DNA from 2 places in the Adlercreutzia sp. CNCM I-6216 genome. Region 2 is predicted to be linked to the other one. Evidence: riboswitches for the same ligand, from Rfam matches in the RefSeq annotation. Region 2 holds a riboswitch; the other holds the start of a gene.
What was found. Region 2 has a riboswitch for thiamine pyrophosphate ahead of thiC (phosphomethylpyrimidine synthase ThiC). Riboswitches for the same ligand answer to the same signal wherever they lie in the genome.
Positions count from the first base shown of each region.

Region 1: another riboswitch for thiamine pyrophosphate. It lies ahead of thiM (hydroxyethylthiazole kinase); the one in region 2 lies ahead of thiC (phosphomethylpyrimidine synthase ThiC).

Region 1 is NZ_CDSBIE010000010.1:36,592-43,967, forward strand. Features, by position in the region: gene pdxT (pyridoxal 5'-phosphate synthase glutaminase subunit PdxT) at 1-76, opposite strand, end outside; gene pdxS (pyridoxal 5'-phosphate synthase lyase subunit PdxS) at 82-1,011, opposite strand; gene ACYVRU_RS09480 (aminotransferase-like domain-containing protein) at 1,222-3,147, shown strand; gene ACYVRU_RS09485 (ATP-binding protein) at 3,205-4,068, opposite strand; gene ACYVRU_RS09490 (MTH1187 family thiamine-binding protein) at 4,172-4,471, opposite strand; gene thiM (hydroxyethylthiazole kinase) at 4,534-5,424, opposite strand; TPP riboswitch at 5,503-5,624, opposite strand; gene mnmA (tRNA 2-thiouridine(34) synthase MnmA) at 5,807-6,916, shown strand; gene ACYVRU_RS09505 (FAD-binding protein) at 7,172-7,376, opposite strand, start outside.
Region 2 is NZ_CDSBIE010000008.1:4,686-12,061, reverse strand. Features, by position in the region: gene ACYVRU_RS08380 (FAD-dependent oxidoreductase) at 1-747, shown strand, start outside; gene ACYVRU_RS08375 (cytochrome c3 family protein) at 784-1,407, shown strand; gene ACYVRU_RS08370 (4Fe-4S dicluster domain-containing protein) at 1,443-2,102, shown strand; gene nrfD (NrfD/PsrC family molybdoenzyme membrane anchor subunit) at 2,174-3,145, shown strand; RNA gene rnpB (RNase P RNA component class A) at 3,243-3,617, opposite strand; gene ACYVRU_RS08355 (thiamine diphosphokinase) at 3,796-4,422, shown strand; TPP riboswitch at 4,453-4,578, shown strand; gene thiC (phosphomethylpyrimidine synthase ThiC) at 4,568-5,917, shown strand; gene thiE (thiamine phosphate synthase) at 6,174-6,845, shown strand; gene ACYVRU_RS08340 (cysteine hydrolase family protein) at 6,961-7,376, shown strand, end outside.

The DNA.
Region 1 (7,376 bases), on a different contig from region 2:
AGCCGAGGGATTGCAGGCGCTGCTCGTGCTCGATGAAAGCGCCTTGCAGGGCGAGAACGGCGATGGTTGGGGACATGGGTTCTACTGCCCCCGCTCTTCCATGATGATCTGGATCTCCTGCTCGTTGATGCCCACCATGGCTTCGCCGAGGTCTTCGGACAAGGCGGCGAGCATCTCAGGATCGTTGAAGTTCGTGGTGGCCTTTACGATGGCCTCGGCGCGTCGGGCCGGGTCGCCCGACTTGAAGATACCGCTGCCCACGAAGACGCCCTCGGCGCCCAGCTGCATCATAAGGGCCGCGTCGGCCGGGGTGGCGATGCCGCCGGCGGCGAAGTTCACGACGGGCAGCTTGCCGGCCTCGTGCACCTCGCGCAGCAGCTCCACCGGCACTTGCAGCTCCTTCGCCGCTTCGAACAGCTCATCGTCGCGCAGGTTCTGGATGCGGCGGATTTCAGCGTTCATCCGGCGCATGTGGCGCACGGCCTGCACGACGTCGCCGGTGCCCGGCTCGCCTTTGGTGCGGATCATCGTGGCGCCCTCGGCAATGCGGCGCAGGGCCTCGCCGAGGTCGCGGGCGCCGCAGACGAAGGGGACGGCGAAGACGGTCTTGTCGATGTGGTAGGTGTCGTCAGCCGGCGAGAGCACTTCGGATTCGTCGATGTAGTCGATGTCGATGGCCTGGAGGATCTGTGCCTCGGCGAAGTGCCCGATGCGGCATTTCGCCATGATGGGGATGGAAACGGCCGCCTGGATGCCCTTGATCATGGCCGGGTCGCTCATGCGGGAAACGCCGCCGGCCGCGCGGATGTCGGCGGGGATGCGCTCGAGCGCCATAACGGCCGCGGCTCCGGCGGCCTCGGCGATGCGGGCCTGCTCGGGGGTGGTGACGTCCATGATGACGCCGCCTTTCAGCATTTGGGCGAGCTGGCGGTTGAGGGCTACGCGCTCAGCAGAGGTGATGGGAGTAGCGGGGTTGCCGGCCTGGTTAGCGGCGGGGGCGGTTTCGGTCATGAGGATCCTTCCTTTCGCAAAAGATATGAGCGGAAGGGTAAGGGATAACTGAGCTTAGTGTTATATTCAATTTGGGAAGTTTTAATAAGGTCAGTTGGAGATGGCCTCGGTTTCGCAAAGAGCCGACGAGCTGGCGATCTGGCAGAAGACCAGGTGGTCGTAAAGGAGCAGCTCGTTCAAAGCGTGCTGCAGGAGGAGGAAGGGAAAGCGATGCTCACGTATGTGCTAAATCGTGGAGGGGAGACGAGCCTGTACGAGCAGCTTTACCGGGCGCTTCGAGCCGACATCGAGTCCGGTGTTCTTGCGGCCGGCGCGCGCCTCCCTTCCAAGCGGGCATTCGCAAAGCATTTGGGGGTGAGCGTCGTCACCGTGGAGGGGGCCTTGGACCAGCTGGTGGCCGAGGGCTATGTGCGCGCCGTGCCCCGCAGCGGCTTCTATGTGCAGGAAATCGGCTCGAATTTGGCAAGTTTTTCGAGGGTTTCGACGCGTGAAACCGTGAAATCGCCTTCCAAAGCCGGTTTCGAGGGCAAAAGCGCGCTCGGCGTAGCCAAAATGGGGGTTTCGGAAGGTGGCGACGTCGAAACCCTCGAAAAACTTGCCACAAAAGACGAGTCCTTTTGTATAGCTTGTGGCAAAGGGGATGTTTCGGGGGCGTGTGGGGGGTTCCAGGGCGAAGCGAGCCTCTGCGGGAATGCGACGAAAATCCGGAGCAACGCGTGCATCGGGGATGACAGGGCCGAATGCGGGGCATCTTGGAACGGCCAGAACGATGCCGGATGTGGGGCATCTTGGTGCGGCCAGAATGGCGCCGGACGCAAATGGCTCGCCGATTTCACGGGGGCGACGGCGCCGGAAGGGGTGTTTCCCTACGCGGCGTGGGCACGGACGCTGCGGCGCGTGTTGGCCGACGAGAGCGAGCGCACGGTGCTGGAGGCGTCGGGGCCTCAGGGATCGCCTCGGTTGCGGGCGGCCATCGCGGCGCATCTGCGGGGCTTTCGCGGCATGGAGGTGCATCCCGACCAGATCGTGATCGGTTCCGGTGCCCAGTCGCTTTATGGCCTGCTCGTGCAGCTGCTCGGTCGTAATCTGGCGTACGGCGTGGAAGACCCCGGCTATCCGCGGCTTACGCGCATCTACGAGTCGAACGACGTGGCGGTGCGGCCGATCGCTCTCGATGGGGAAGGGCCGGTCTTGGAGGCGCTCGAGCGTGCCCGCATCGACGTGCTGCACTGCACGCCGTCGCACCAGTTTCCCACCGGTATCACGGTGCCGGTGTCGCGCCGGCGCTCGTTGTTGGAATGGGCCCAGAGTGGGGTTGCCGCGCCCGAGGACGGTGCAGCGGCTAGGGAGATTCGCGGTCGGAGCGTGAAAGCTTCCAGTGCCCAGTCGCGCTACCTCATCGAAGATGACTTCGACTGCGAGTTCCGCATGGCGGGGCGTCCCGTACCTCCACTCGCGGCCCTCGATGGGGCTGGGCGGGTCATTTACGCGAACACGTTCTCGAAGACGCTCGGGGGTGCTTTCCGCATTGGCTACATGGTGCTGCCCGAGGCGCTGGCCGAACGGTTCCGCGACCGACTTGGCTTTTACGCCTGCACGGTGGGTGCATTGGAGCAGCTGACGTTGGCGCGGTTCATGGAGTCGGGGGACTACGAGCGCCATGTCAATCGCCAGCGGACGCGTTACCGGCGGCGGCTGAGCGCGCTGATTGACGTACTAGCGGCGTCTTCGGCCGGCGATCATTTGCACTTTGCCAATGCGGGTGCCGGGCTGCACTTTCTCATGGAGGTTAGGAGTGTCGAAGGAGACGAGAGAGATAGTGCGACTTTCGAGGAGCGCGTGGCCCGGCGCGCTGCGATTCGGGGCGTGCGCCTGGCGCCTTTGGGCCGTTATCGGTTCACGGGTTGCGAGGCGGGAGCTCCTGGGCGCAGCTCGAACGAAACGGTAGGCTGCCGGTGCGAGGCTCGCGAAGTCGAGGGTGCCCGAAGGGTATGCGACGAGGTGCGGTCTGGGTGCAGCGAGGGGAGGGGTCGGCGCCGTCCCGCCTTCGTGATGAGCTTCTCTTCCTTGGAAGAAGAGACGATCCCGGAGGTAGCCGGGATCGTCTCGGAGGCGGTTATGGTCGAGCTGGGCTGACCTGGTCATCCTCGATGAACTAGGAGGCGCATTCAATCAAGTGCGCGTCGGTTGTTTCTAGCCGATGACGTCGCCGTTGACGGCGAAGGTGACCACTTCGAAGGGGATGTCCTTGCCCGACTGGGCGCAGGCCTCGGCGGCGGCGCGCTCGAGGCCGCCGCAGCAGGGCACCTCCATGCGGGCGACGGTGACCGAGGTGATGTCGTTGGCGGCGATGATGGCGGCGAGCTTGTCGGTGTAGGAGCCCTCGTCCAGCTTGGGGCAGCCGATGATGGTGACGTTGCCGCTCATGAAGCGCTCGTGGAAGCTGGCGCAGGCAAACGCGGTGCAGTCGGCGGCGATAAGCAGCCCGCGGCCCTGGTAGTAGGGGGCCTGCACCGGTACGAGTTTGATCTGGCACGGCCACTGAGCCAAGCGGTTCGGCAGAGCGGCGGCCACGGCGGAAAGCGCGTCGGTGGCGCCGGTAGCGGCCGGAGCGGCGGTGCGAGCAGCCGGTACAGGAGCGGCTGGTGCCGGGGCTCCGTTCAGGGAGCGGCTGCGGGAACCGGGGCATCCGCCCTGGTGCGCAGGCGACGGCGCCGGCTTCGGAGCGTCGTCGATGAGGGTGCGGGCGGCCGAGCCGGGACAGCCGCTGCGGTGCTCGGCCGCGGCCGGAACGCTGCAAGCCGTCGCGCCGCCGTTGCGGGCGGCCAGGTGTGCCGCCACGGCAGCCTCGTCGTAGGGAGCGGCTTCCCGCTCGACGAAGGAGATGGCGTCGGTAGGGCAGGCCGGCAGGCAGTCGCCCAGCCCGTCGCAGTAGTCGTCGCGCATAAGGCGCGCCTTGCCGTCGACCATGGCGATGGCACCCTCGTGGCATGCGTCGACGCACAGGCCGCAGCCGATGCATTTGTCCTCGTCAATGTGAATGATCTTGCGGAGCATGGAACCTCTTTCGCTTCGTGTCGTATGTCGGGCAGCATCATAGCGGGTCGACGCGAAAGCGCAAGAGGCTCCATGTAGATGATGGAAAGATGTGGACGAACCCCTACTCGGCCAGCAGCTCTTCCACCTTCTCGACCTTGGTGTGCAGGGTGTCGGTGTGCCCCGGCCGGATGTCGGCCTTCAGGACCACCTCGGTGCGGATGCCCTGGTCGGCGAGGGCCATGGTCGCGTCGCGTACGACGGCCATGACCTCGTCCCAGTCGCCCTCGATCTCGGTGAACATGGAGGTGGTGCGGTGGGACAGGCCGGAGTCGCGGATGACGCGGATGGCCTCGGCCACATAGGGCGCGAGCTCGTCTCCCACGCCGAAGGGCGCGATGGCAACGGCAACAAGGGTGTTCATAGGGCGGCCTTTCTCTTTGGTTGCAAATGCGGCTTCGAGGTTTGCGGGCTATCGCTATGGGATTACGCGGCTGATGTGCTGGTGAGTGCCAGAGGCGCCTCAGTCACTTCTTCGGTGGTGAGGTTGTAGAGGGCATTGAGGAAGGCGACTTGGAAGCTGCCCGGACCGTCGCAGGTTTCGGCTGCGCGCAGGCCGGCCAGGTTGTAGGCGGCCGTTGCGGTGAGCGCTGCCACGAAGGGATCGGCCACGCAGGCGTAAACGGCGCATACGCCGCCCAGCGAGCAGCCAGAGCCGGTGATGCAGGTCATGAGGGACGAGCCGCCGGAGAGCCGCGCCACCTGCACGCCGTCAGTGACAAGGTCGGTAGCGCCGGAAACGGCTACCGCGCCTCCCGTGAAGCGGGCGCACGCCACGGCGGCGCGCTCGGCGGCATCCACGGAATCAGTGCTATCGACGCCGCGGGGGCCGTCGCCGGAAGCGCCATCGGCCGAGTTGCCGCCAAGCCCCCACAGGTCGGCCACGGCGATGATCTCCGAGGCGTTGCCGCGCAAAATGGTCGGCGGATTCTCGCGCACGGCCTCGATGAGCCGAGTGCGCAGGCTGCCGATGCCCACGCCCACCGGGTCGAGCACCCAGGGCGTGGCCGCGGCCGCGCAGGCGCGCGCCGTGGCGGGAACCGTCTGCTCGTAGACGGGCATGAGCGTGCCCAGGTTGATGTAGACGGCCCCTCCCAGGGCGGCGACGCACTCGCCCTCGTCGGGCAAATACACCATGGCCGCCGAGCCGCCGACGGCCAACTGGGCGTTGGCGACGAAGCTCTGGGTCACGGTGTTGGTGATAGAAGGCGCGAGCGGGTTCGTCTCGCGCACCTCGCGCACGGCGCGGGCCATGAGCGTCCGCAGTTCCGCTTCAGTGCGGGTGGGGGAGGCGGTGGTAGTGGAATGTTCGGACATGGCGGTTCCTTTCCGGAAGCCGGAGCGTTGTCCTGCGGGCCGCGCCAAAAAAGGCGCTCCCCGCAGGAAGCGCCCCTTGTGCTTGGCGAGCATGCTCCCTACGACAGTGTTAGCTGACAGGTTCGAAGGGTTGGGCGCCTGTGCCCTCTCAACCACGGGACGGCTTCGCGTGCCGCCGAGCGGTACCCCTGCATGCTTTCAGCTTAGCACGATGGCTTCGACGTGCGTGTGAGGAATTCGCTCGTGCCTTTCGAGAGGCGAAGAAACAGGGAAAAACGGGGAGAGGGAGCCAAGAGAGCTGCTGTGGGCCATCGTCAGGATAAGAGGTTGCCCATAGCGAAGGATGATTGGCGTTTCGGCGTGCTGTGTTATGATGCGCCCCATGACTTTCGAAGATGACAGGGAGATGGCTGTGGCGCTCGGGACGTCCGGCGTGATGGCGGCGATGTCGGGGGGCGTCGATAGCTCCGTGTGCGCGCTGCTGTTGCAGGAAGCGGGCTATGCCGTGCGCGGCGCGACGATGGTGCTGCGGGACGACCAGGAATCGACCTGCGGGTCGTCGCGCGATGTGGAAGACGCGCGGGAGGTATGCCAGCGCCTCGGCATCCCCCACGATGCCTTCGACCTGCGCGATCGCTTCGATGCGGCGGTGGTACGCCCCTTCTGCGACGCCTATCTCGAGGGCCGCACGCCCAACCCTTGCATCGCCTGCAATCGGTTCTTGAAGTTCGAGTCTCTCCAGCAGCGCCGCCGCGAGCTGGGGCTCGACTACGTGGCCACGGGGCACTACGCCCGGCGCCGGTGGGATGCGGCCACGGGACGCTGGCAGCTTCTGCGGGCATGCGACCCCGTCAAGGACCAAAGCTACGTGCTGTACCACCTTACCCAGGACACACTCGCCCACATGCTGTTTCCCCTGGGCGAGCTGACCAAAGGCGAGGTGCGCGAGCTGGCCCGTGCCCGCGGCCTCGTCACGGCGGCGAAGCCCGAGAGCCAGGACATCTGCTTCGTGCCCGACGGCGACTATGCGAGGTTCATCGAGGGCCGCTGTGGCGCGGACACTGCTTTCAATCCGGGGGAGATCGTGGATCGGGAAGGGCGCGTGCTCGGGGAGCACGCGGGGCTCATCCGCTACACCATCGGGCAGCGCAAGGGCATCGGCGTAGCGGCGCGCGAACCGTTGTACGTGCTGGGGAAGGATGCGTTCGCCAACCGGCTCATTGTTGGCTTTAAGGACGAGCTGCTCAGCGTGGGGGTAGTGGCTAGCGATGTGAACTTCATCAGCGGCGACGTTTGGCAAGGTCCGCGCGAGGTGCTGGTGAAGACTCACTACCGCCAGCACCCGGTGCCGGCGGTGGCCGAGCAGACTGGTGTTGACGAGCTGACCGTCGCCTTCGACGAGCCCCAGCGCGCCGCTGCCCCAGGACAGGCCGCCGTCCTCTACGAAGGCGACATCGTCCTCGGCGGCGGCACCATCGCACGGGCTCTGTAGCGTTTTGCGGAAGGATGCTTGCGGAAAGTCTTCCCGCAAAGGAGATTGGCGTGGATGCCAAACTCTCGTTTTTTGGCTCCGACTGGCCGTGCTCGGGTGTCGGACTCCCGTTTTTGGAACTAACGGAGTCCTTCGGGCCAAAGAGTGGTCGAAAAGCGACGGGGCGCTCGATGGCGCCCCGTGCACTTGGGAGGGTGATGCTGGGAGGGTGCGGAAAGTCGGGAGGGGGCCCGCACCGTTGCTGCGAGAGGCGGCCTACTTGCTGGCCACAGCGCGGCCGACGACGTAGCCTTGGGTGTGGCAGCGGCCGAGGGAGAGGCCGGGCACCGTCATGGGGTAGTCGGGGCTGCCGAAGAAGTTGCCGGCGCAGTTGCCGATGGCGTACAGGCCCTCGATGGGTGCGCCTTCGGCGTTCAGCACCTGCATGTCCTTGTTCACGTTCACGCCGTGAATGATAGTG
Region 2 (7,376 bases):
GCGGCTAGCAAGGAGATCGGTACGGGCATGTTCTGTTTGCCCCCCGACAACGGCAGCGTCATGATCGTCAACCAGAACGGCGACCGGTTCATCGACGAGTTCTGCTCGTTCACCCACAACAAATCCACTTTGCCGCTGTTCGACTTCGAAGGCGACATGATGCAGTGCCGCGCCGACGGTGCCCATTATGTGAACTCCTCGATGTTCGAGATCGTGGATCAGGCGACTTTTGATGCCTTCACCTTGGGTAACGCCAACGCTGGTTGCAGCTGGGCCAACTGCATGCCCGAGGAGGTGGGCGGCTACATCTGGAGCGCGGACAACCAGGCCGAGCTCGAGAAGGGCTGGATCATGCGCGGCGAGACGGTGGCGGACATCGCCGAGGCCATCGGCATCAGCGCTGAGAAGCTGCAGGCCTCCATCGACAAGTACAATGCCGATTGCGCTGCCGGAGTCGATGCCTTTGGCCGCAACCCCGAGAAGATGGCTCCTTTGGGCGATGGCCCTTACTACGCCATCGAGCTTGCGCCTTCCATTATCTACACCATCGGCGGTCTGACCACCGACGAGTACGGTCGCACGCTCACATGGCGCAACGAGCCCATTCCCCGTTTGTACAGCGCGGGCAACATCGGCAACGTGGTCACCTATATGCAGCCTATCGCCGTCAACGGCTGCTGGGGCCAGGCCGGCGTGGCGATCAGCAGCATCGCCGAGCTGGAGCCGTGGGACTTTGATCTCGAGTAATTTCGGCTCAATAGCGAGAACAAGGACGGTACCATCATGAACAAGAAACTATTTCTGGGCAGCATGCTTTTGGGCGTGGCGCTCGTGGCGGCGCTGGCCGGCTGTGCGCAGCAGGCACTCTCTTCCACAGGAAGCGCGATTGACTGGAACGGCATAACGTCTGTTCAAGCCACACCTAAGGACAAGGTGAAGTTCAAGCTGACCGAGGAGTCGGAATGCGATGCCTGCCATGACTCGGAAGTGGCCTCCGCTCAAAACGAGCTCTGCCTTGCCGGCATCGAGGACCACCAGGACATTGGCTGCCTCGATTGCCATACGAAGGATAAGGCTCTGGAGGGGGCCCACCGCAAGCTTTCGGCTGACAGCAAGGAGGCCGACAGTCTGAAGCGCACAGAGGTGACCGATCAGACCTGCTTGAACGAAGACTGCCACAACTATGACGAGATGATCGCGAACATTCCCGACGACAAGCTTTTGGTGGATGCCAACGGCACGACGGTGAACCCTCATGAGATTCACAATGTGGGCACTTCCCACGGGGACATCAAGTGCTCCGACTGCCATCTGACGCACAAGGAGGGGGAGGCCTATCAAACAGCCACCGACAAGTGCCTCAGCTGCCACCACGAGAACGTTTACGAGTGCGGTACCTGCCACTAGGCGGCTCCACGAATCATTGAAAAGGAGTGCGTAAGATGAGTATCTCGACGACTGCTCTCGATAGACGCAGCGCTGTGAAGATCGCGGCGGCCGCTTCCCTTCTTGCCGCCGGCGGAGCGTGCATCTTCATGGTGGACGCGGCACACGCCGAAGACGAGGGTCGGGCCGAGGGCGGCAGGGAAACGGGTCCCTACGCTGGCCGCGTGGGCTTTCTCGTGAAGCCGCACAATTGTCTCAACTGCCAAGCTTGCGTTGAGGCTTGTCGCAAGTTCAACAAGACCCCCGAATCGCGCCCGGCTCGCCGCCACATTACCAAGTACGAGAAAGACGGCGAGGCGCTGTTTGTGTCGACGTCCTGCATGCACTGCGAGGAGCCGGCCTGCGCGTCGGTGTGCCCTGCCGGAGCCATCAAGAAGGCGGAGGACGGGGTGGTCTACGTCGATAAGGATCGCTGCATCGGCTGCAAGTACTGCTACCAGGCCTGCCCCTTCGGCGTGCCCACCTACAGCTCGGCCGCTATGGACAAGTGTGACTGCTGCACCCTGGGCGGCACGCGCCCGGGCAACGCCCCGCGTTGCGCCGAGGCCTGCAAGTTCGGGGCGCTTCACTTCGGCACGGTAGACGAGCTTCTGGCCCAGTGTCCCGACGCCAAGGTGGTGGAGGCGTCCACGAAACCGTCCTTCTATTTGGCCTAGCCGATAGATGACCGGGGCGCGCCTGAGTGCCGCGCCCCACCGTGAAAACCATTTCGTGCTAAGGAGAGAGAATGGAAGGATTGCAAGATATTTGGGGCTGGCAGCCCGCCCTGTACCTGTTTTTGGGCGGCATGGGCGCCGGCGCGTTCATCGCTGCCATGGTGGTGTACTTCAGGGAGGGCGACAAGGCGCGCTCCACGGTGTTCGCGTCGCTTGTGGCCGCTGTTGTCTGCCTCGCCGTGGGCCTGCTGCTGCTTTTGAGCGAGCTCATCACGCCCTTGCGCGGTATGATGATGTGGCAGAGCTTCTCGAACTTCGGCTCGTGGATGACCTTCGGCGCCTGGATCGTGTTCGCGGCTCTCGTGGTATTCGCTCTTGAGGCCATCGTCGTCTGGGAGAAGACGGCCGGGGCTTTGGCGAAGCGCATCAAGGGCTTCGACGGGTATGCGCCGAAGCTGGCGCGCGCGTTAGGCGTCGTCAGCTGCGTGCTGGGCTTCTGCGTGGCGGTGTACACGGGCATTCTGCTCATGAGCGCTCCGGGTGTTCCGCTCTGGAACACATTGCTCCTGCCGTGCTTGTTCACGGTGTCGGCGCTGGATACCGGCGTGGCTCTGGTGGAGGTTATCGCGCTGGCCAACCGTAAGAAGGCCGCGCTTTCCAAGGAGACGAACCGCATTTTGGAGTACGCGGTCGTGGCGCTGGTGGTGTTGGAGCTGGCAGTGTTGGCCCTCCTTTTGGTCTCCATGGCGGGCTCGCCGGTTCAGGAGTCCCACGAGGCCGCCGTTGCCGCCCAATCGGCCGCACTCATCATCGGAGGCGATCTGGCTCTGCCGTTCTGGGCGCTGGTCGTCCTGGTTGGACTGGTCTGCCCCCTTGCGGCGGCGCTTGTCGCCCTGGTGGGCAAGTCCGACAAGGCCCAGGGCGCCACGCTCTGGGGTGCTTTGGGCGCCATGATCGGCGGCTGCGCTCTGCGCTTCATCATCGTTATGGCCGGCCTTCATGCCGACCCGGTAATTGATGCGGTGTCGCAGTTACTCGGATAGCCCCCTCGACCCCTTTGGGTGATCCCCTTCCTTAAAAACGGTCCGCTGCGTAGTCGCAGTGGACCGTTTTGATTCATGGAGAGGCAGTGCAAACAGAAAGGCGAGCGGGCCTGTAAGCCGGGTTCTGTCTTGGGACGGCCATTTATCTCGAACGCGAGTCGCCCCGCGCCTCTAGCACGCAACCCGAGCGCACGGCGGGCCACCGTATGGCGCTCCTATTTGCGCTTGCTCCAGATGGGGTTTACCAAGCCGCGACGTTGCCGCCGCGCTGGTGCGCTCTTACCGCACCGTTTCAGCTTTTCTCCTGTGTCGCGCATGCTGCGCATCGCAGCATGTTCCGAGCAGGGGAGTCTTCTTTTCTGTGGCACTGATCCGTCGGGTCGCCCCGCCCAGCCGTTAGCTGGCATCTTGCCCTGCGGAGCCCGGACTTTCCTCGCACCCTGAAAGGGTACGCGGCCGTCTGGCTCGCTCGCCTGTGGTATTGTAGCAGAACTTGCTTCACCCTGGTCGAACCACACGAGTGACACACCGTGTCATCCTGGGCGGAGCGCGCAGCACGAGGTCGAAGGATCTAGCGGCTCCCCGCAATGAGATCCTTCGACTTGCGCTCGCTTAAGGATGACATGGTGAATGTGAATGGAGGATATGTTTTGAGCACGGTCGCATTAGTTGGCGCATCGGATTTCAATGCCGCTCACTTTGCCGCCCATTGGAAAGAGGGCGCCTTCGATGCGGTCATCGCCGTGGACGGGGGGTTTGCCTCCCTGGCAGCTGTGGACTGCGCGCCTGATCTGGCCATGGGCGACTTCGACTCGCTGGGATACGTGCCCGAGGGCATGTCCGTGAAGGCGTTTTCGCCGGAGAAGGACGCGTCGGATATGGAATTGGCTTTGGAGGAGGCCCTCGCGCGCGGCGCCGATGCCGTGGAGGTGTACGGCGCGCTCGGGGGGCGGCTCGACCACACGGTGGCGAACTTGCAGCTCTTGGCCTCCTTTGCCGAGCGGGGGCTCGCTGTGGCCGCAGTGGGGGAGCGCGAGCTTATCGCGTTTCTCGTCGGCCCCGGCGAGCTGCGCCTTCCCGCGTTGCCGAGCGGTATCGTGTCGGTGTTCTCGCTCACCGACGTTTCCACGGGGGTTGTGGAAGAGGGCCTGAAGTACGGCCTCGATGGCGTGGCCCTCACGAACCGCACGAGCTGGGGCCTTTCCAACGAGCTTGTCGGCACGCCGGCCCGCATTGCCCTGGAAAGCGGCACGCTGGCAGTGTTTTTGCCGCTCTAGCGCTGTGCCGTTCCCTATACTGGCACTACAACCATAGACTTGGGGAGCTTGCAGCCGCGTGGCGGCCGGGCAGGCTGAGAGGGGGCGCCGAATTCGCCCCGACCCGCAAAACCTGATATGGGTAATGCCAACGAAGGGAGTTTTCATGACTGACAGCCAGTCTGCCGACGCAGCACAGCCGATCACGCAGATCGACTTCGCCCGCGCCGGCGTCGTCACGCCTCAAATGGCCGCCGTTGCCGCTGCCGAGGGTCGCGAGCCGGAGGACATCCGCGCCGCCGTGGCTACCGGCCGCATCGCCATTCCGGCCAACATCCACCACGCAAGCCTCGCGCCCGCCGGCGTCGGTTCCACCCTGGAGGGCGTCCCTCTCTCCACGAAGGTGAACGTGAACCTCGGCATCTCGGGCGATCTGGCCGATGAGGCTCTGGAATGGGAGAAGGTGGACGTGGCCCTGGAACTGGGCGCTGACGCCATCATGGATCTTTCCAACTCCGGCAAGACCCGCGCCTTCCGCCGCGCGCTCGTTGAGAAGTCGCCGGCTATGATCGGCACCGTGCCCATGTACGACGCCATCGGTTACCTGGAAAAAGCGCTGATCGCCATCACGCCCGAGGACTTCCTGGAGGTGGTGCGCGCCCATGCCGAGGACGGGGTCGATTTCGTCACCATCCACGCCGGCATGAACCGCCGGGTCATCGAGTCGTTCAAGGAGACGGGGCGGCTTACCAACATTGTGTCCCGCGGCGGCTCCCTCATCTTCGCCTGGATGGAGGCCACCGGTCGCGAGAACCCCTTCTACGAGTACTACGACGAGGTGCTCGCCATCTTGCACGAGCACGATGTGTGCATCTCCATTGGGGACGCCATGCGTCCCGGCAGCGGCTACGATGCCACGGACGCCGGGCAGATCGCCGAGCTCATCGAAATTGGCAAGCTGACGCGCCGCGCCTGGGACGCCGGAGTGCAGGTGATGGTGGAAGGCCCCGGGCATATGGCGCTCGATGAGATCGCCGCCAACATGAAGCTGGAGAAGCGGCTGTGCCACGAGGCGCCCTTCTACGTGCTGGGGCCGCTTGTGACTGACATCGCCCCGGGCTACGACCACATCACGGCGGCCATCGGAGGCGCCATCGCGGCTTCTGCCGGCGCCGACTTCCTCTGCTACGTGACGCCGGCCGAGCATCTGCGCCTGCCGGACGCGAACGACGTGCGCGAGGGGCTGGTGGCTACGAAGATCGCCGCCCACGCCGCCGACATCGCCAAAGGCGTGCCCGGCGCGCGCGATCGCGACAATCGCATGAGTGATGCGCGGCGCCGCGTGGCCTGGGACGAGATGTTCGAGCTGTCGCTGGATCCGGTCCGCGCCCGCGCCGTCTTCGAGAGCGCCCCGCCTTCCACCGAGGGCACCTGCACCATGTGCGGCAAGATGTGCGCCATGAAGACCGTGAACGACATCATGGACGGTCTCGTGGTCGACCTGGATGCGGAGTAGGGGCGCCAAGGAGGCGTTGGAAGAGAATGGGGCGCGAGGCGCAGAGTCGGGTCGATCTTCGCCCCCTATTGAGGCAGAAAAATCGAGTTGTTAGACTTTTTCAGCAGGGCATTTTGCGGAAACAATGAACTAAAAAGGTCTGACCAGGCATTTTCGTAGTGTTTCCTCCTGTTTGCTCGGCATCGCGCTTGCGCAATGTCTAACAACTCGAAAAAAGTGACCAGAACGAACACCCAGTTTGGAACAAGGAGTGAACATGCCTGTACGGGAACGTGGAAAGTGGTCGGCGGAGGCCATTCGCTGTGCCTTGAAGCTGTACGCGGTGACGGACAACGCGTGGCTGGGGGAGAGGTCGCTGGCGCAGTGCGTGGAAGCAGCGCTTGCCGGGGGTGCGACCTTCGTGCAGCTGCGCGACAAGCAGGCGACCGGCGATGCGCTGCGGGCCGAGGCGGAGGAGCTGCTCGCGCTCTGCCGCGCGGCCGGCGTGCCTTTCGTGGTGAACGACGACGTGGAATGCGCGCTCGCCGTGGGCGCCGACGGGGTGCACGTGGGCCAGGACGACATGGCCTGCGAACGGGCGCGGGCGCTGCTCGGCCCCGACGCCATCGTGGGCGTCTCTACCCAGACGGTGGAGCAGGCGCGGGCAGCCGAGGCGGCCGGTGCCGACTACCTGGGCGTCGGCGGCGTGACCGGCACGGCCACCAAGCCCGAGGCCGGGGTGCTCGCAGCCGAGGAGTTCCGCGCTATCGTCGCTGCCGTGGACATCCCCGTCGTCGCCATCGGCGGCGTGAATGCCGCCACGGTGCCGTGCCTGTCCGAGCTGGACGTTGACGGCGCCGCCGTGGTGAGCGCCATCTTCGCCGCTGACGATATTGAGGCCGCAACACGCGAGCTTTCCCGTATCATCGACGAAACCCTGAGTATTTAAGTCATGGTCGCCTGCTTGCCGCAGCCGCGAAAGGGGCGGCGCTCCTGGCTTCGGGCAACGCGCAGGGAGAAACGGGACGGGAATCGGAAGACCCGTTAGCGAGAAAGGAACATCCATGCTCGGCGACGAGAACAACAACGACCTCATCGACCTCACTTCCATCGATCGCGCGAAGTGCGCGCTGCTCGTCATCGACGAGCTGGGCGATCCCACGGGAGGCCCGCTCGAGCCGGTGCTCCTGCCTGCCATCCAGCAGACGGCCAAGCTCACGACGGCCGCCCGCGCCGTCGGTATGCCCGTCGTCTTCACCAACGACGCCCACCTCCCCGGCATTGATCGCGAGTTGGCCCTGTGGGGCGCCCACGGCATCGCCGGAACCCCCGAGGCCCAAACGTCGCCCTTGCTCGATCCTCAGCCCACCGATTACGTGGTGGAGAAGCGCCGCTACAGCGGCTTCTTCCAGACGGGACTGCTTTTGCTGTTGAACGAGCTGGACGTCGACACCCTCATCTGCTGCGGCATGGATACGAA